DNA from 3 places in the Bacillus sp. NMTD17 genome. Region 1 is predicted to be linked to each of the others. Evidence: riboswitches for the same ligand, from Rfam matches in the RefSeq annotation. Region 1 holds a riboswitch; each other region holds the start of a gene.
The links. A riboswitch is a leader RNA that binds a small molecule or an ion and turns the genes downstream of it on or off. The one in region 1 is predicted to bind thiamine pyrophosphate.
Positions count from the first base shown of each region.

Region 2: another riboswitch for thiamine pyrophosphate. It lies ahead of tenA (thiaminase II); the one in region 1 lies ahead of thiC (phosphomethylpyrimidine synthase ThiC).
Region 3: another riboswitch for thiamine pyrophosphate. It lies ahead of tenA (thiaminase II); the one in region 1 lies ahead of thiC (phosphomethylpyrimidine synthase ThiC).

Region 1 is NZ_PVRH01000005.1:190,179-196,987, reverse strand. It holds gene C6347_RS15215 (intercompartmental signaling factor BofC) at 19-519, opposite strand; gene C6347_RS15210 (serine/threonine protein kinase) at 758-1,402, shown strand; gene C6347_RS15205 (hypothetical protein) at 1,435-1,617, opposite strand; gene C6347_RS19275 (hypothetical protein) at 1,809-1,955, shown strand; gene thiC (phosphomethylpyrimidine synthase ThiC) at 1,991-3,751, opposite strand; TPP riboswitch at 3,879-3,987, opposite strand; partial or broken gene C6347_RS15195 (lysine transporter LysE) at 4,224-4,728, shown strand; gene C6347_RS15190 (YhcN/YlaJ family sporulation lipoprotein) at 4,777-5,394, opposite strand; gene safA (SafA/ExsA family spore coat assembly protein) at 5,718-6,809, opposite strand, start outside.
Region 2 is NZ_PVRH01000002.1:579,670-586,478, forward strand. It holds gene C6347_RS08115 (thiazole synthase) at 1-496, opposite strand, end outside; gene thiS (sulfur carrier protein ThiS) at 501-704, opposite strand; gene thiO (glycine oxidase ThiO) at 701-1,813, opposite strand; gene tenI (thiazole tautomerase TenI) at 1,797-2,414, opposite strand; gene tenA (thiaminase II) at 2,389-3,099, opposite strand; TPP riboswitch at 3,178-3,287, opposite strand; gene C6347_RS08140 (monovalent cation:proton antiporter family protein) at 3,347-5,188, opposite strand; gene prpE (bis(5'-nucleosyl)-tetraphosphatase PrpE) at 5,351-6,094, shown strand; gene C6347_RS08150 (RluA family pseudouridine synthase) at 6,137-6,809, opposite strand, start outside.
Region 3 is NZ_PVRH01000001.1:172,870-179,678, forward strand. It holds gene C6347_RS00815 (ORF6C domain-containing protein) at 1-184, shown strand, start outside; gene C6347_RS00820 (DUF1304 domain-containing protein) at 190-561, shown strand; gene C6347_RS19120 (hypothetical protein) at 595-759, opposite strand; gene C6347_RS00825 (type 1 glutamine amidotransferase domain-containing protein) at 1,014-1,670, shown strand; gene C6347_RS00830 (hypothetical protein) at 1,812-2,939, shown strand; TPP riboswitch at 2,996-3,099, shown strand; gene tenA (thiaminase II) at 3,187-3,873, shown strand; gene C6347_RS00840 (ECF transporter S component) at 3,870-4,469, shown strand; gene C6347_RS00845 (ABC transporter ATP-binding protein) at 4,444-6,042, shown strand; gene C6347_RS00850 (energy-coupling factor transporter transmembrane component T family protein) at 6,032-6,766, shown strand.

The DNA.
Region 1 (6,809 bases):
AGCAAGCTGTTACACGCTTTAAAACGATATTTCATTTCGGTAAGGCTTCATGACTTCAAGCACATGCTCAAATTCATCCTTTGTTCGAAAAGGAATGCCTTGCTCAAGCTGCTCCTCCACATGACTTTCTAAACGGGACGTATCAATTTGAAAAAAGAGATGAATAGGCTCCGCCCAGCCGTCAGGCCTTCCATGAAACGTAGAAATCACACCGTCCTCTGATAATCCGATATATCCATTTGCTTTACTTAATGGAGAGATATCATCAATTTGCTTTCTAAAAAGCGCAAAATCCTCTCTCTGTTCTACTAGCGTCCAGCCTTTATACTGTGCCCAGAATGTGTCTTTGTCTTCTAATGAAGCCCGGTGTCTTTCAATACTCACATCTCCGTCTAGATAGACTTTTTCAAGCTGCACGGTGATAGAGTTTGACTGCTTTTGCAAGTGTTCTTTTCCTTCCATATCCGCAGCGAAAAAAAGCACACTTGTCATGATAAGTCCTGTAACGAAACATTTCATCTTCACTTTCACTATTTACACCTCTTTAGAACATGAGATCGATGCATGACATATGTAGTTTGACCCATTTTTCTAAACATTAACCAAATCGATGAATGAATATATGGGAAGAGTCTTTCGTTGTATCCTTCATTCGTAAATGGTATGTTTTATACAATCCATTGCTTTATCGAATGACTCGGTTTTTTCATCATTCGTTTTTCAGCCGCATAAACTGAAACCAAAGAAGGTGAAGTCAATGTCAGATGTTAAAAGATTAGCCGAATCGATTCAGTATCATGAAGATAAACGTCTTCATAAGCTTGCCTTTAAACCGGCAGAGCTTGAACTGTGCGGCAAAGGAAGAAGTGCCTATGTCTTTTCATACAAAAAAGACGGCAAGAAAATGGCACTAAAAGTCTTTTTCCCTTCTTATCACCATATTGCCCGCAAAGAAGCCGCCATTTATGAAAAACTTTCTGGTTCGTCTTACTACCCTGAGATTTATGAATCTGGGGATCAGTATATTTTAATGGAATATATTAAAGGCTACACATTCTATGAATGCCTCACAAAGGGGATTCCTATTAAAAAACAAATGATTGAACAAGTGGATGATGCGCTAGAAGAAGCACGCGAGAAAGGATTGAATCCTTCTGATATCCATCTGCGGAATCTGATCTTAACAAAGGAAGGCCAGGTCAGGGTCATCGACGTAGCCCGTTTCACACAAACAAAAGCATGCCACCAATGGAATGATTTAAAAGCCGCTTACGCTTATTATCAAAAACCTTTTTTCCCTAAAAAAGCACCGCGTCTATGGCTTGAAGTGATTGCTTATTTGTATAAAAAGAACTGGCTGTCCCGCGGTCAGCTTAATAATCGAAATGATTTTTCTGCATAATGAAAGCCGCTCAGAGAGAGCGGCTTTCTGTTTTAATCTGTTTCTACGTGGATGCTATTCACATTTAATAAGTTAATGATTTCATTATTCAGCTTAAACCAATGATTGGCTTCTTCAATTTTCTTATACACATCATAGGTAGCTGGGCGTTTTAGCTCGAAATCAAGCACTTCCCCATTGTTCATATGAAATGTTACCTTAAATACTTTCATCATAAGATCACCTTCCACTCTTTCTTGTTAGCTGGCCAAATAGATCGGCTCTTTTCATTCATTCTCTATTCAACACGTTTCCCCTCCTTCTTTCCTTTCAAACACAAGAAGTTTAAATTTTGTTTAAATTCAAACAACATCTCTATCCCTCTGCTTTGCAAAGAAGTATATTATTTAAAAAGGAGGCTGTCTTCATGAAACGGCAAAAGAAACGAACATCTCCCGAAAGACAAACCGTCTTTTTTCATTTAACAGATGCCCTCATTCCGAGTTTGGACATGATGGTACTTGCATTAAAAGCATTTTTCCACCTCTTAAGAAAAGCCTTTTCCGCCATCTGATAAAACCCCGCACAACATACGTGCGAGGTTCTTTTTTAGGATGAATAAATTTGACTTCCTTGGCTGATAAACTCTTTCGCCTTCTTCTCCATCTCTCTTTTCACTTCTTCTGATTGATTGCGAATATCATGGGAAATTTTCATACTGCAAAACTTCGGTCCGCACATCGAGCAAAAATGGGCAGTCTTAGCGCCTTCCGCAGGCAATGTTTCATCATGGAACGCCATAGCTCTTTCTGGATCAAGTGACAGGTGGAATTGGTCACGCCACCTAAATTCAAACCTCGCTTTCGATAAAGCATCATCGCGCTTTTGAGCAGCAGGATGTCCTTTTGCTAGATCAGCGGCATGTGCGGCAATTTTATAGGCAATCACACCTTCTCTCACATCTTCTTTGTTCGGCAGACCTAAATGCTCTTTTGGCGTCACATAGCATAGCATCGCTGTTCCATACCAGCCGATCATGGCCGCACCGATGGCGGATGTAATGTGATCATATCCCGGGGCAATATCTGTTGTAAGAGGCCCTAACGTATAAAATGGTGCCTCTTTGCAAATCTCCATTTGCTTGTCCACATTCTCTTTGATTTTATCCATCGGAACATGTCCAGGCCCTTCAATCATCACCTGTACATCATGTTTCCAAGCGATCTCTGTCAATTCACCTAACGTTTCAAGCTCTGCAAACTGCGCCTCATCATTGGCATCAGCAATCGAGCCTGGTCTCAGACCGTCTCCAAGTGAAAAAGCAATATCATACGTTTTCATAATCTCACAAATGTCTTCGAAGTGGGTATAGAGGAAATTCTCTTGATGATGGGCAAGACACCACCTTGCCATAATGGCACCGCCTCTTGAAACAATTCCGGTCACCCGATCGACTGTCAGCGGAATATACCTTAACCTCACGCCCGCATGAATCGTGAAGTAGTCTACTCCTTGCTCTGCTTGTTCAATTAATGTGTCTCTGTACACGTCCCACGTCAAATCTTCTGCCACTCCATTTACTTTTTCAAGCGCCTGATAAATGGGAACGGTTCCTACTGGGACTGGGCAATTCCGTATGATCCATTCTCTCGTTGTATGAATGTCCTTTCCTGTAGACAGGTCCATCATGGTGTCTGCACCCCATCTGATCGCCCATGTCATCTTTTCTACCTCTTCATCAATGGATGATGTCACAGCTGAATTGCCAATATTCGCATTGATTTTGACGTGAAAATGCCTTCCAATAATCATCGGTTCACTTTCAGGATGGTTAATATTCGCTGGAATGACTGCTCTTCCGCTGGCTACCTCCTCTCTCACAAACTCAGGGCTTAGCTCTTCTCTTAACGCGATAAACTCCATTTCAGGCGTAACAATACCTTTTTTTGCATAATGCATTTGCGTCACACAGGCACCTTGTTTTGCGCGGAGCGGCTCATGATGAAAATCAGTATGAACATGATGAAAGGACTCTTTTTCCTTAGAACGATATCCGTTATCTTCTGGTTTCACATGGCGCCCTTCATAGCTTTCTGTATCCCCTCTTTCTTCGATCCATGCTGCCCTAAGGCGTTTTAATCCCTTAGTGACATCAATATGGGCTCTCTCATCGGTGTACGGTCCACTCGTATCGTACACACGAATCGGTTCATTTTGAATGTTCCCCGCCTGTGTCACAGTTTTTGAGAGGGCAATCTCCCTTTTTGGCACTAAAATGTCAGGTCTTGATCCTTTCTCATACACCTTTCGGCTGCCGTCAAAGCTTGATAATAAGGATTGAGTTGTTGGGGTATTTTTCTTTTCTTTCATTTGCTGTTCTCTCCTTCTCTTCTTGTCACCGGACAGGATGGAATCAGCACCAGCAAAAAAACCAGGCTCTATGAACAGAACCTGGTTTCGTCGACAGAAATAAACATGAATGTCATTCATATGACCCATGTATCATCTTCAACTTCCCCACGCTGGTACGAGCCAGATCAGGTCCAAAGGGTTAAGAAGCATACACTTCTCTCTCAGCCCAACTGCGGGCACCCCTAGTCACATTTATTGATTTCCACAACAGTGTAGCATAGAGATGCCATGAAAAAAAGAAGTTTTAGGAAAATAGTTCCTTTCCACTACAAAAGAGATACAGCAAGCTTGATATGCACCTTTATATACATCATCTCTCCCAATCATTCGATAAAATATGAAATAATCATTGATCCTTTTCTCCTATTATGTATAGTTAATCTAAACTGAGAATTTTTATACAAATTTTCCCAAAGGAAGTTCTAGTCGATTGCAAACATTTCTCGCATTTATCGTCGTAGGATTGTCAATTCCTCTGCCAGTTGGAGCGATCACGGTTGAAATGACAAAAAGGGATTAAAAAACGGATTCTTTCATGGATGCTGAATTTGCTCAGTTTTTATCACTGCCATTTGTCCAAATCCCGCTCTGGCTGATCGGAGCAGTATTCTTAATAATTCGGATCAAGACATCCATTTAGCTGGCGAAAAAGTCAATAAATCATTCGCAAAAACGTACAGAAACGGCTTGCTTGTTGCGGTGTCCCCTGGAAACCTTGTGTTCTGGGTTTCAGTATTCGGTGCTGTACTGGCAGATGCATATCCAAAAACAGATTCATCTGAATTTATGCTGGCTTCAGGCGGTATTTTGGCAGGGATTCTCCTTCATGACATCGGTCTTCTCCCCCTTGTATCCTTAACAAGAAAGGTATTTTATTACTTGGATTTGGCTGTTTCTTTAACGATTTTTATACAAGCATCAAGGGTTATTTTTAAGAAAAGGCTAAAGTTCTTGAGGAACTTTAGCCTTTCTTATTCTCCAACCTATCGAGTCATGCCTGTTTGGCCTGTTTCAAATTGTGTTCTTCTCATATCTCTAAAGCGTGTGAAAGCACCCTCGTCTTTAATGACTTGGACAGCTCTTCCATCTGCATAACGAGTCGCTGCTTCTTCAACTTGTGATACGCCCTCTGACGTCAAACGTCCATCTGATTTAATGGCAATATACACATTTTCATCTGTCACCATCACCTGTGAGTCTGCAACGTGGTTCATTTTATTGACACGGTTGGCAATTTTTCTTGAACGCTGGACGTTCTCTTGTTTATCGTAGCCAGAGAACGACATTTGGTTATGATAGTTCATATCTCCATGACTGTAGCGTCCATCTCCACCTGCGAGAGGCATTCGATCATCGGCTTGAGGACGGGTGCGATAATCAACATTCGTTGTGTTCCCACCGTTCATCCCCTCCATGAGTTCAGAAACTGGCCCTTGATGATCTTGATTATTGTCAGCCGCACGGTTATTCGAATGATATCCGACTGGCTGACCTGATTGATTATGACGTGTATCTACACCTGCATTATCATTTGTACCACATGCCGTTAACCCAATAGGAAGAAGCACTAATGCGATCGTTTTTTGCCATTTTTGTCTCAAACGAAAAACCCCCTGTACAAATTCAATCTCATGAGCGCGAAACAGGCTCTGTTTTAGCATGTACAGTTTGGGAAAAAATCAAGCTGTCAGTTATAAACAAAAAAAGGAACGATTGAGATCGTTCCTTCCAGATTGTTAAAATGATCTTTATTTTAGCCCTTTGTCTCTTTTTCAGCGTGATAGAAAACCTTTGCAGTCTAGGAAGGGCGAGCACCGGAGCGGAGCGAATTTGACATTCGTGAGCACCGGAGCACAGCCCTGACAACGAATGCGAGGGTTTGTCTACACGCTGAAAGGAACGATTGAGATCGTTCCTTCTGTCATTACTCTTCTTCGTCTTCTTCTGGTCTTGCAAAAACAGATTGACCTGGATATGGCTGCATATAAGGCTGAGCTGGAAAAGCCCCCATTTGGCCATAAGGAACAGGATTCGGATAATGTCCTGGCCACGGCTGATGCTGCTTCATGCCATCATCACATCCGCAGTCTTCCTTGCCATAAGCTTCATTTGAAACGTTTGGATAAAAGCCTTGATTCACGTTCGCATTGGCATTTGGGTGCATATGGTGGTGCCAGTGATGCCCGTCGTTTGCATGATGTTCATAATGTTCCCCGTAATAAGCTGGCGCTTGATACGCAGGATAATACGGTTGAGCTGGGTATGGATATGGCATCATGTGATGGTGATAATATGGCTGGACAGGATAACAAAGACCTGAACCTGGTAAAATTGGCGATGCTGGCACCATTTGTTGCGGGTATGGATACATTGCCGGCATGTAATGTCCATGACCAAAACCATAATAAGGATCATATGAATCATGATGCTGGTGATGGTGATGATGCTCTTTATTCTCAGCCATTCCTCCTACCGCTGCGCCTCCAACATTCGGCATTTGCGGGAAATTAGGAAGGTTTGGGTAATTGCTTTGCTCCATATCTTTTCCCTCCTCCTTTTGATGCGGAATATGAATAAACGGATCATACCCCTTTGCCACTTCATCTTTTAGATGGCCTTTATTTTCATCATAAAAATGGTCCTTGTTATTTTTATGGTCCTTATTTTCATGATGAAAATGTTCCTTGTTATCTTTATGGTCCTTATTTTCATGATGAAAATGGTCCTTATTATCTTTATGGTCCTTATTTTCATGATGAAAATGTTCCTTGTTATCTTTATAGTCCTTGTTTTCATGATGAACATGATCTTTGTGATCCTTTTTGTCATGAACATGATCTTTCTTTTCATGAACGTAATCTTTTTTCTCATGATGTTCTTTTTTGGGAGGAGGCGTGAATGGCTGGTAGAGATTGGTCTGATAATAGTTCACATCGACTTGTGGAAAAACTGGATGCTCGATCTTTGGCACTGGCGGTACATAAGGTACCGGTTCATTTGGCTTTTCTTTCGGCTT
Region 2 (6,809 bases), on a different contig from region 1:
GAGGGTTTAGTAAGCCTTGCCCTGAACCAATCGGAGAAGCACCCGGCATGATGGCATGGACACCGAGCTCTTCTAATTTTCTCGCCAGTACCACATCATCAGATGTATATGGCAGCACGATAAACCCTTCTTCCAATAGCCTTTCAGATGCTTTTAACGTTTCGACTGGATCTGGCAGAAGAGACCTTGAGCAGCCAATGACTTCTACCTTGATCATGTCACACAGTCCAGAAGCCTTCGCTAAACGAGCAATACGAACTGCCTCTTCCGCAGTACTTGCACCAGCTGTATTCGGAAGCAGCGTATATTTTGATAAATCAAGCTGCTCCAAAAAATTAGGCTGAGATGCTTCGAAAATGTTCATTCTTCTCACAGCAAAGGTTAAAATTTCTGCTTCTGATACGTTCACGGCTTCTTTTTGAACTTCAAATGATGGATACTTCCCTGTACCAAGTAATAATCTTGATGTGAATGTTTTTCCGCCAATGTGCAGCATGTTGTCATCCTCCTCCTACAAAGTGAACGATTTCAATCGTGTCATTAGATTGAATTTTTACTTGTTGAAACGCTTCTTTGTCAATAATTTCTTGGTTCTTTTCCACGATCACTACTCTATTTTCAAGCTGATAGGCTGATAGCAGATCATAGATCGTTCCATTCTCTTGATCGAAATCAACGATTCTGCCATTCAATTGAATTTTCATACAAACAGTGCCTCCTTTCGGCCAATACGAAACGCGTGAAGCCATTCCTTTTTGACCGGTTCACCCAATATCAGGTCGCGAATGATCTCTCCAGTAATCGGGGCAAGTAAAATGCCATTTCTGTAATGCCCTGCAGCAAAAAGAATACGCTGATCTTCTGGGTGTCTTCCAATGTAGGGATGCCGGTCGCTTGTCGCCGGGCGAAGACCAGCCCAGCACTGATCAATCGGCATCTCCTTGATCGAAGGCATAAGCTGAGACGCCTTTTGAATCACAGCTTCGATGCCGCCAAGCGTTGGAACAGCCTGCCATTCGTTTGGCTTCATCGTTGCACCAACGACCAGTTTGCCGCTATCTCGTTGAACGATATAACAATGATCATGGTAAATGGTGTGCGCGAGTGCTGGACCATTATTCCATACAGACACACACTCCCCTTTTACTGGATAAAGAGAATGAGTTAATCCAAGCTCTTCAAAAAAACGGCCAGACCATACACCACTCGCTACAGTCAGATCATCACATGTGAATGTTCCCTTCGTTGTTCTAATCGCTAACGCTTCTTTCTCCCGCTTCACTTCGATCACGGGTGTACATTCTTTCACATCTGCCCCGAACCTTACCGCCGCTTGCCAAAATGCCCGGCATACCGCATAAGGTTCGACATGAATATCCTCTTTAATCAAACCTGCGCCTAAGATGTTCTCTGTTATTTGAGGCATGCATTTTTTTACGTTGCTTGCGTCCAGCCACTCAAATGTAGACAAATGCTGCATCCGGCAAAGTGCTTGTTTCTCCTCTTCTGTAAAAGCTACCTTCATGATACCGCCCGCTGATGTTCGAATATCAATGCCAGATTCATGCTGTAGATCGACTTTTAACTTCTCGTACAATGCCTGGCTTGCTCTGCCTGCTTGGAAAAAAATATTCTCATGCCCCTCTCCTTCAGCATGTGCACCGAGCATCCCAGCAGCCGCACTTGTCGTTTGCTTCCCTACCTCATTCGCCTCAAGTAAGACGACCTGCTTTCCTGCTTTTGCAAGGTGATAGGCAATGGACATTCCTATGATTCCACCACCAATGATTGCAACGTCATAATGCTTCTTCATAAGGATGCCCCTTTACCTGTTTAGAAAATGCTTGTGCCATCATGCGCGGCTGATGATGAGTAAAAATCCCAGACATGACAGCAATCCCTTTCACATTCGCGTGTTTCAATTCTGGAATGCGGTCAGGTGTCAATCCACCGATCGCCACCACAGGAATAGACAGTGAAGATGTCAGTTCTTTCACAAGCTGTACGCCTCTTGCCTGAAGTCCTGGTTTACAAGTGGTGTCATATACGTGCCCAAACATGACATACTCTGCTCCATTTTTCTCCGCTGCTTTCGCTTCTTCTATCGAATGAACAGAGACACCTGCATGAAGGTGAGGGAATTTTTGCCGCAGCTCTTTTGGCGAAAAGCTATGGCCTGGGAGATGTACCCGGTGAATATTGGTGAGCAGTGCAACGTCTACTCTGTCGTTGATGATGAGCTTCTCTTTCGGTACACCTTCTAAAAAGAGTCTTTTCACGAGATCAACAAGCTCACTTGCTGTTTTAGACCGTTCCCGGATATGAATAAAATCCACTTCAGGTGCGATGGCTTTTATTTGTTTGATCAGTTCATCCGCAGGAAGCGAATCATTTGTCACTGCGTGGAGTTCCATTTGCACCAACCCCATCTAAGCATGCTGTTTGCCATGTTTCTTTTTGATACGCCATTTCCCAGAAATGGTACTCGTAATAGCTTGAAATCACAAAATTTTCTTTCATATTGGCCCGTACTTGTTCTGACGCTTTTTCGGCTAGTTCATCAAAGCGGTTGACCTGTTCAAAGACGAGCTCCTTAAACCAATCCCCTCCATATGTCAAAATCCATTCCTGATAAATCGGATGGTCAGGTGTGGTTTGTTTTAGCTTTTCACCCACCTCATAATATAGCCAGTAGCACGGCAATAACGCGGCTAAAATCTCTTCAAATCGCCCGCTTTTCACAGATCGGTACATATGAGAGGTATACGCATAAGCAGTCGGAGAAGGCTTAAAGTTCTCGATGGCTTCATCTGAAATCTGCAAAAGCTCTGTGAACTTTCTATGCAGCGACAGCTCTGCTTCATACGTACCCTGCGCATGATACGCCATTCTGCCCGTCGTATGTAAGTCCTCACTAATCGCTGCGCCATATGCTTGCACCTTTGCAAAATGAGTTAAATAATATGAATCCTGCATCACATAATACGTGAAACGATCGAGTGAAAGCGTGCCATCTCCAATCCCTTTGACAAATGGGTGTGTGAAGCTTCCATTCCACCATGTTGCTGCTGCTTCTTTACATTCAGTTGAAAACGTCATGTTTCTCTCCTCCTGTTTTTCCATATAAAAAAGCCACTTTCCGCGTGGAAAGTGGCTTGGAATTTGTAAAAAGCATAGTCAAAAACCGCACCACTTCCCTACGCAGGTATGAACCTGTTCAGGTAATGAGGGTCTAAAAGTCGACACTTTTATCTCAGCCCTTTTAAAGGACTCCCCTAGTGGATCAAATATATGATGTTGTACTTCTATCTTAATCAGGAATTGTTCATTGGTCAAGGGTTCATTCTTACTCTAATTGGGCTCTTAGTCCTGCCACATACTCACGAGAGCCTGACACAAGCACACGGTCGCCGCTTCTAAGCGTGGTATCTCCATGTGGTACTAAGCTGTCTACCCCTCTGAAAATACGGACAAAGACCAAATCACCGGTAAACGGAAATTCCCTCAGCATGACATTGTGATAACGATGATTGTTCATTTGAATTTGATACAAAGAAGTATCCTCATTTGTTAATAATCGAATCGCATCCGGTGCTTCAATCAAGGCTCTTAGCACCGTTTTAGATGATAGGAAATTAGAAAACGTATCAATGCCTGCTTCCTTCAATGTCAGCTCTGTCTCAGCTTTGTTGACACTAGCAATGACTTGTTTCGCTCCTTCTTCCTTTGCAAATAAAGCAATTTCCTTATTTTTCGTCTCACTGCCTGTTGCGACGACGAGGACATCCTCCTGGCCAACGCCTGCCTTTCGCAGCGTCTCATCGTCGTACTCTTCAATCGATTCGACTTCAAAGATGGAGTCAGCAAGCAGCGCTTCTTTATTTTCTTGAAAGACATGTAAAATCCGAATATCATATTCATCCTGATGTAAATCAAGTGTGACAGGTAAGGTCAGCTGATTTGCACCAATAAAGGTCACACGTTTTTTATGGCTCGCAGCTTGTTCTTTTTTAAACAGCGCTTTAAACCAAACAGGCGTTAAAATACTCGTGAGTACCGCGACTAGAATCAGCGCTCCAGACATTTTATGGTCAATGACTCCGAGCCGCTCCCCTATCGTCGCAGCTGCAATGACGAGTGATAACGTCGATGTTAATAAAAAGCCAGAACCGATCACTTTTTTCATGTCATACCATTTTTTCAAATAAAGAATCGGGATGAGCTTACTAACCAGTAATGCAATAAACAGCAGCGGGATCATGATCATAATGGTTGGGTCCTTGAACAGTGCCCATATATTTAAATCCACTCCGACCATCACAAAGAAGATGGGGATCAAAAATCCGTAGCCAAATGAATCCAGCTGCTGGACAAGCTCTTTATTCGGCGAAAGAAGGGACACAAGTACGCCCGCTAAAAACGCCCCAAGAATATTTTCAGCACCGAGTGATTCAGATAAGGCAACTAAGACTATAATGAGAGTAAAGATCGCCCTTGTCCCAATTTGCACGGTCCCTTTTGACATGGACTGAAAAATCGACTTTGTCTTAAATACGCGGCCAAATAAATAAAGCAGAATGCCCGCAGCAAATAATAAGAGCAGAAGCCACATATTCCCTGTACCATCGCCATAAATGGAGGAAAACACAGCAAGTAAAATCATCGTCACCAAATCAGCAATGACGGCGACAAGCAAGATGATTTGACCGATATTCGTCTGCATTAACTTTTCCTCTTTTAAGGTGGGAACCACTACCCCTAATGAGATGGTCGATATAATGAGCGTCATTAAAAAAGCATTTTGGATAAACCCTGCAAGTACAAACGCATAGGACAGGATAAAAGAAATACTAAATACGCCAACAAAAATAATCGTGGCTGCCTTAAACGTATTTGGTTCTTTTAGACCATTTGGCAGTTCTCGTGCTTTCTTCTTTGACTCAAAAGAAGAAAAATCTATTTCAAGTCCACTTAAAAACATCAGAAAAATAAAACCGAGCATGGATAACGTGTCTAACCATGCATCATGTTCAACTACCAGTTGAAGACCGCTTTTTCCAATGATGAGCCCCATGATGATTTCAGCAACAACGACCGGAATGGTCAGCTTAAATCGGTGCAATAAAAGTGGGGTGAAAAAGGCGACAATAATAACGACAACGAGTGATGAAACAGATGTATGCTCCATTGGCTAAAGCCTCCTAACATTGATGTTTAATCTTTTAAGTTTTACATTAAAGCATTGATTCTAACAATTGCCTAAATGAAAAGAAAGCCATTCGTTATATGTTCTAAAATTCAAACTTCTTTAACCCCGATGAATGGATGAGAAAGATCAGGAGGAAATCTTATGAAATTTGATATCATTGGAGATATCCACGGCTGCTACGAAGAGCTGCTTACCCTCATACACAAACTAGGATACGAACTCAAACATGGATTACCCGTCCATCCTGATAAGAGAACGCTAGCCCTTGTCGGTGATTTAACAGATCGAGGCCCTCAGTCAGTAGATGTGATGCGATTTGTCATTCATGCCTACGCACACGGCGCGATCCGCTACGTACCTGGCAACCATTGCTTTAAGCTTTATCGCTATTTGAAAGGAAATCCCGTGAAATTACTTCATGGCATCGAAACCACAGTGAACGAAATAAAAAAGCTGCCCCTTCATGAACAAACCAAATTGTCACATGAATTTAAGCAGCTATTTGAGAAGGCTCCGCTTTACGATGTACTCATTCCTGATGAACTGATTATTGCTCACGCAGCGATGAAGGAAAAGGACATTGGAAGAAAACCGAACAAACAGATGCGATCCTATCTATTATTTGGCGCGGTCACAGGAGAAACGTGGCCGGATGGACGACCTGTGCGGAAGGATTGGGCAAAGGAATATCGCGGAAAACCGTGGATTGTATACGGACATACACCAGTGAAAGAACCCCGATTCGTTGGCAGAACCGTCAATATTGATACAGGCTGCGTATTTGGCCACCGGCTGTCTGCCCTCACATATCCTGAGCTTGAAACGGTCTCTGTTCCTTCCTCTATGCCTTATGACGATTCAAGGTTTCAACATTTCACATCATAAAAAAACCCGGTCCTGCGCTTGCAGGTAGCCGGGTTTCTCTATTTAAAGCAGCAATGATTTCATGTCTTCAGGAAGCGGAGCCGAGAATGTAAATTCCTCCCCAGTCATCGGATGAGGAAAGACAAGAGTCTCACTATGCAGTGCCTGACGGTCCATCCGCTCACTCGTTCCGCCATATAGCGTATCTCCGATGAGCGGGTGACCAAGATACTTCATATGAACACGAATTTGATGTGTTCTCCCAGTTTCAAGTGCTAAAGCCACATCTGACATGTTCAACTCAGCGTCTACCGCTCGCACTTTAAAATGCGTCACTGCTTCCTGTCCAGTATCATCGACCATTCGCTCGATGATACTATCTCCTTTTCGGGCAATTTTTGCACGAATGGTTCCATACTTTTCCGAGATCATGCCATGTGTAAACGCTCTGTATGTTCGTTTGACCGCTCCACTTTTTTGCGCTTTTGATAAAAGGCTGTGGGCAAAGCGATGCTTGGCCACGAGCATGACGCCCGATGTATCACGATCAAGGCGGTTCACCAAATGAACCGTCAGCCGAACAGACTGCTCTGCATAATGGTGCAGCAATCCATTCGCAATACTGTGCTCTGGGTGTTCCCGAGAAGGAATGGACGGGATATATGGCTTTTTATTCAGCACAAGGACATGCTCATCCTCAAATAAAATATCAAGCGGAATTGGAGCAGGCTTCAGC
Region 3 (6,809 bases), on a different contig from region 1:
GTATGATGGTCACGGTAAGCTTCATATCAATACCATCATGGCTTTTATTAAAAAGGAATTCGGTGTGAGAAAAATGAAAGACATTCCACAAAGCCGGTTTACTGAAGCGCTTGAATTAATACAAGACTTTGATTTATACACGGATAAAATAGAGATTCGTGATCGTCTATCAGAAAGGAATTAACTAAATTGAATATTTTAGCAATGATATTAGTAGGAATTGTCGCATTAGAACACATTGTCATTATGTTATTAGAAATGTTTTTTATGGAATCAAAGATGGCAAAGAGATCCTTTAAGCTGCCAGAACACTTGCAAAAGGATCCAAATGTAAAAGTGATGTTTGCCAATCAGGGGCTTTATAACGGGTTTTTAGCTGCAGGACTCATTTGGGGGCTCATTCTCGGATCGAATACTGTTGGATATATGATTCAGCTATTTTTCATTCTTTGTGTGATCATCGCTGCGGTATTTGGCGGTGTGACCTCTAATAAATCAATCATCATCAAGCAAGGAGTACCAGCGCTTCTTGCATTAATTGCGCTTATCCTGTCAATTTAACCATAAATAAAGCCGCCCTAGTGAGGGCGGCTTTTATCTTTTTCGAAGACCCATCAGACGAATAATGGATGTCAGACAAAGAGCAACGGCAACAGCCAAAATAATTTTTCCATACATGACCCCTGTTAGGTTCATCAAAAAGACGGCCAATATGATACAGAGCGTGATGATGATCATCACAATCGAATAGGTTTTCATCTCTTTTCCACTCCTTTTAAAGTCCCCTCACATCCGAGAGGTCTATCCATCTTACCTCATATGATATCACTCAATGACAATTTTACATGAAATTCCCTACCAATAGAATGTGACATATTGATTAGATTTGATGTCATGCCATATTTTTTAGAAAATCGGGTATACCATAAAGAGCTGCATTGAAGTTTAATTGCTTGATATTTAATTGTGCAAAATATAAAATAACCATATGATATATCGAAAGGATGATCAAGATGAGTAAGAAAGTGTTATTAGTATCGACAAGCAGTTCGGAAATGAACGGACATCCAACAGGCTTATGGCTAGAAGAATTGGCAGAGCCATTTCATATTTTTAAAGAAAATGAACTAGATGTCCAAATTGTCTCTATTCAAGGAGGCACTGTCCCTATTGATAAAAATTCCATTCCAGAAGGTGTTCCAGCGCAATATCAAGATGTATATGAATTACTTGAAGACACAAAGGCGCTTACAGATGTGAACCCAGCTGATTATGATGGCATCTTCTTTGCGGGAGGACACGGCCCAATGATCGACTTTGCATCTAATCAATTGGTAGCCGATGCAATCTTAGCCATTTCAGACAAAAATGGTGCAGTCGGAGCTGTTTGTCACGGTGTTTCAGCATTCGTTGATGTGAAGGATCAAGATGGCAAATCATTTATCGAAGGCAAAAAAATCACAGGCTTCACAAACGAAGAAGAGGAAGCTGTTCAGCTGACATCAAAGGTTCCATTTTTATTGGAAACAAAACTTCGTGAGCAAGGGGCAGCGTTTGAAAAAGGAGATGCCTTTGCACCATTCGCTGTAGTTGACGGGCAAATCATTACTGGACAAAACCCAGGTTCCAGTGCAGAAACAGCACGCCTGTTTGTTAAAACCATTTCATAAAATGATCAAAAACCAGTCGTAATATATGCGGCTGGTTTTTTTGTCATAAAGATGTCCTAAAAAAGACCAAAACAATGAATAGAATAATGGTAAAATATTAACAGGGCAAAAAACCCAATTAAGGAAAAAGGGGATGTTCCTGTGAGAGCATTTTATGTGAAAATCACTGCAGCTTTATTGTCTATTTTACTCGTCACAACAGGTTTATTTTCACCAGCATTAAAAGCAGAAGAAACACCGAAATCAGATGGGAAATTGTCACCACTGACGGAAAAAGCCATTCAGCAAGTGCAAGAGTCGTTTTTGAAGCAGGATGAAGGAACCGCTATCCAACAGAAGCAACTGAAAAAATCTTTTAAAGTAGATAAGAAAAATGGAATCAGTATCAAACGAAAAGCCGCTAAAGATGGCAAGATGCGTACATCTGCCATTCGCTCCATTGATGGACTAGCAATCAACCAATCGGTTGTCTTATCAGAGGACGACCCAGTTGATTTATGGTTTTTAAGCACATCTTCACCTCAGGCACTCATCAGCCGGATTACCTCTTCAAATCCCGATTATTTCGTTCAATTATTTGTTGTTGATTATGAAACAGGACAAGCGTACCCGACAGACCTGATTCAGCCCGCAGGCAGTCTCCTTGGTTTGACCAATTTACCAGCAGGTGACTACGCATTCGGTATCACAAGCGGTGGAGATTTCGGAGACTCTTACACGTTACAGGTGAATGCAAAAAACCCGCCCAATTTCACAGGGGCTGTGTCCCTATCGTCAACCTTACAATACTTTGTAGCTGAGTATGCAAATGGGGATGTATTTGCCAATGGCGCAAAAGTATACAACAAGCAATCGAAGACAGCAGATTATGAATGGGAGCGTGTATTTTATTTCTCTTATGATGGTAAATACGAACAAAGAACCCATTCGATTTCAAGTGTAAAAGTGAAAAGCATTTCCGCTCCAGTGTCGTACTCAGCGCCTTATGCAAGCTCCTCAGAGGCCATTCTCGTCTACTTAGATGTGGAGACATTGTTTATGTACCATCAATCTTCATATGCAAGCGGTCAATATTACCACGATACCTTTGTAGATACACTTGGCAAGAAAACGCCAAGGTATTTAGATATTGATGATATGACAAATTACGGCGATCATATTTTAGCTGTTGATTTGAAAACAGGAAAGCCAATTGATTTCTTCAGTGTCCTTAATTTTTACTATGCCGCAGGGATCGAGAAGCTGCCAACGATCAAAACATTGAATTAAGAAAGGTGGTTGACATCAAATCACCACATGTGTAGAGTAAAGATAATTAAATGACAAAAGTCCACTAGGGGAGTCATGTATGACTGAGACAAGAAGAAATCTTGGACCCTTTGAACCTGATCTAGTTCGTACTAGCGGAGGGAAGTGGAGCTGGACCTTGTCTTATTCATGATTGAATCGATAAGAAGGCCGCTCCATTTGGGGTGGCTTTTTCATTTATTCAACTGAAGAAGAGGAGGCTTTTTTTATGACGTTTTCAGCGCAATTAAGAAAAGAAGCAGAAACATTATTTGAAGCCATTTATCAGCATCCGTTTGTCAGAGGCCTGGCAGCAGGAAAGCTGGAAAAGGAACAGATCATTCATTACGTCAAACAAGATGCAGAATACTTACATGCATTTATTAAAATTTATGCAGCGGCTCTAAGCAGATGTACAGACAAAGAAGATATTGCCTTTTTCCATCAACAGATTGCGTTTGTACTAGATAGTGAGACGCACCCTCATCAAAATCTTTGCCGAGTGGCAGGTGTATCGTATGATGAGCTCCAAGGAGCTTCATTGGCTCCGAGTGCTCATCACTATATTCATCACATGCTGCAAGTCGCCCAGGAAGGCACGCTTGGGGAAATCATTGCTGTCCTGCTTCCATGTCCTTGGACATATTGGGAAATTGGAAAACGAATGCTCTCAGACGTGCAGCCTGACCCGTCACATCCGTTTTATGAGTGGATCACGTTTTATGGAGGGTTAACCGACTCTATTACAGTGGAGCTTTGCAAGCGGCTCGATCAGCTGGCGGAAGGAGCAAGTGAGAAGGAAAAGGAAAAAATGAAACAGCACTTTATCTTAAGCTGTCAGCTTGAGTACAAGTTTTGGGAAATGGCGTTTACGGTGGAAGAGTGGCCAGTTCCATTGCAGGTGCATTCATCATGACATGGAAGATGAAAGAAGTCGTCCTTGCTGTCATTTTATCCGTTGCGTGCGGTGTCATCTATTTAGGATGGTCCACACTTTACTTACCAATTACAGCACTAGTTGGCCCAGCAGGAGGCAACATCATGTTTGGCATTTGGGTGATTGCCAGTCCAATCGTCGCGTATATCATCCAAAAGCCGGGAGCTGCCCTGATTGCAGAAACAGCCGCTGCCGCTGTGGAATTACTGACAGGCAGCCACTTTGGTCTTTCAGCCCTGCTGATTGGTGTATGCCAAGGGCTTGGGGCAGAAATCGCCTTTGCTCTTTTTGGTTATAAACGATATCGCATGTGGACACTGATGCTGTCAGGTGCCTTTGCAGCTGTTGGAGCAATGGCATATAGCCTCGTTGCAAATGGCTTTGGTTATTACACGCCTCAAGTTTTACTCATCACACTGATGACTCAAATCATCAGCGGGATGATACTGGGCGGATGCTTAGCGAAAGTTGTGGTCGACGCATTATCCAAAACCGGTGTACTGAATCAATATGCCATCATGAAAGAAAAACGAAACAAAGGTGAACAGCATGGATTCATTTCTCGCGTGCAATAATCTCACTGTCCGTTTTTATGAACAGCCTCAGCCTGTTTTGCATCAAATCTCTCTTTCCATTCAAAAAGGAGAAAAGGTGCTTATTTTAGGACCAAGCGGGAGCGGTAAATCCACACTCATTTCAGTTCTGGCTGGGATTATTCCAGAACATATGGAAGCTGACATGCAGGGCGAAGTGATATTGCAAAGACATACAGGCGTCATGTTTCAAGATCCTGATTCCCAGTTTTGTATGCACCGCGTCAATGAAGAAATTGCCTTTAGCTTAGAGAACCGTTCCGTCCCTCGTGAAGAGATGGATGACATCATTCAGCAGCTCATGCAAAAAGTCCAACTCGATGTCGATCCGAATACAGACATTCATACATTATCTGGCGGCATGAAGCAGCGATTGGCACTTGCTTGTTTACTAGCGTTAGAGCCAGATGTGCTGTTCTTTGATGAACCGACCGCACAGCTTGATCCAGCAGGCAGAATGGAGATATTTCAGCTTCTACAGCAGCTTGCAGGTGATCAGCGACAAACCATGATTTTTGTAGAGCATGTGCTAGATGGTGTCATCGAATGGATGGACCGGGTGATTTTATTAGACGATCAAGGCAGCATTTTAGCAGAGGGGCCTCCAAAAGATGTGTTCGCGACATATGAAGAAGAAATGAAAGAGGCAGGGATTTGGCGGCCGAAATTATTTCCCGAGAAATGGTCCACAATTATTCAAGACCCATTTCATCCAATGAGTCAAACGCTTATGCAAACCTTTGAAGCAAGAAAAGAGCAGCGTAAAAAAGTGCCGTCGACTGAGCGAGAGACCATCATTCGCACAGAAGATCTTCAATTAAGCTATGGAAAAAAAAGGATTATGAGTGACCTTCAGCTGGATATCAAAGCAGGGGATTGGGTGGCGATAATTGGGGAAAATGGAAGTGGGAAAAGCACATGTCTCAAACATTTAGTCCGTTTAGAGCCAATGAAAAAAGGCAGCATTTTCTTAAAAGAGACACCCCTCAAAAAGTGGTCTGACCGACGACTATATGAAAAAACAGGCTTTGTGTTTCAAAATCCGGAGCTTCAATTCATACAAGACACAGTCTACGATGAAATCGCATTTGGTGGAAGACAACGAAATTGGCCAGAATCCGTTGTGCAAGAAAAAACAGTTCAGCTATTGGAAGAGTTCGGTTTAGAGAAGCATGCAAAAGCGCATCCTTTCACCTTAAGCTTAGGTCAAAAAAGAAGATTGAGTGTGGCCACAATGCTCCTTTTTGATCAGGATGTACTATTGTTAGACGAACCGACTTTCGGGCAGGATGAAAGAACGGCGAAGGAATTAATGAGGCGTTTGAAAGAGCGTCAATGCCAAGGCACCACCATTTTGATGGTCACACATGATATGGACCTCGTCGATAAGTGTGCCGATCAAGTGCTTCTTTTTCACCAAGGAAAGCATGTGTATGATGGCACGCCTTATGATTTATTTTCAAATCAGGAACTTGTCGATGCTTATCAGCTGAGAGCCCCTTTGCATTATCGCTATGTGGCTGAAAGAAAGGACGTGCTGACGATTGCAAAGTAATCACTCCTTTCTTTCCAATGTGAATCCAGTCATCAAATTACTCGCTCATCTGCTTGCGATGTGTTGTCTCATGGCGATATCTGACCCTAAAACAACCTTCATCATCTGGCTGTTTGCACTTGGTATTGGACTTGTCTTAGGCGGATGGAATATGAAGTATCTTTTCACAAGACTTGTCCCTTATCTGCTCTTTTTTATTCTCGTATTTTGGATGATGGCGGCCTTTGGCAAGGGGGATCATACTGTTTGGAAGTGGGCATGGTTTCATATTACAGAGGAGAGTTTGAAAAATGGCCTTACCATTTCTTTCAGAATGCTTGGCTTTGTGACATTCGGTCTCCTTTTTACGTCCACAACAGATTTGACGGCCTTTATGATGAGCTTAATACATCAATGCCGAATGTCCCCAAAATGGGCATATGGGATGCTTGCCGGCTTCCGGTTTATCCCGTTATTTCAAAGTGAATTAAAGCAAATGAAGGCAGCACATAAAATCAGAGGCTATAAGCAAAAAAGCAGCTGGAAAGCCTTTATGCGTTATGCACTTCCTCTTTTTACGCAGGGCGTACGAAAATCAGAGCGCTTAGCGATTGCGATGGAAGCACGAGGTTTCACGGGGGCGAGGGAGCGGACGTATTATCATGTCATCAGCACTTCGTGGATCGACTATATGTATCTTTTGCTCATCGGTATCAGTGTCTTGATGTGCATGTCCTTTTTTTAAAAATACCCACATTCTATTGATAGAATGTGGGCTTTTTATATGT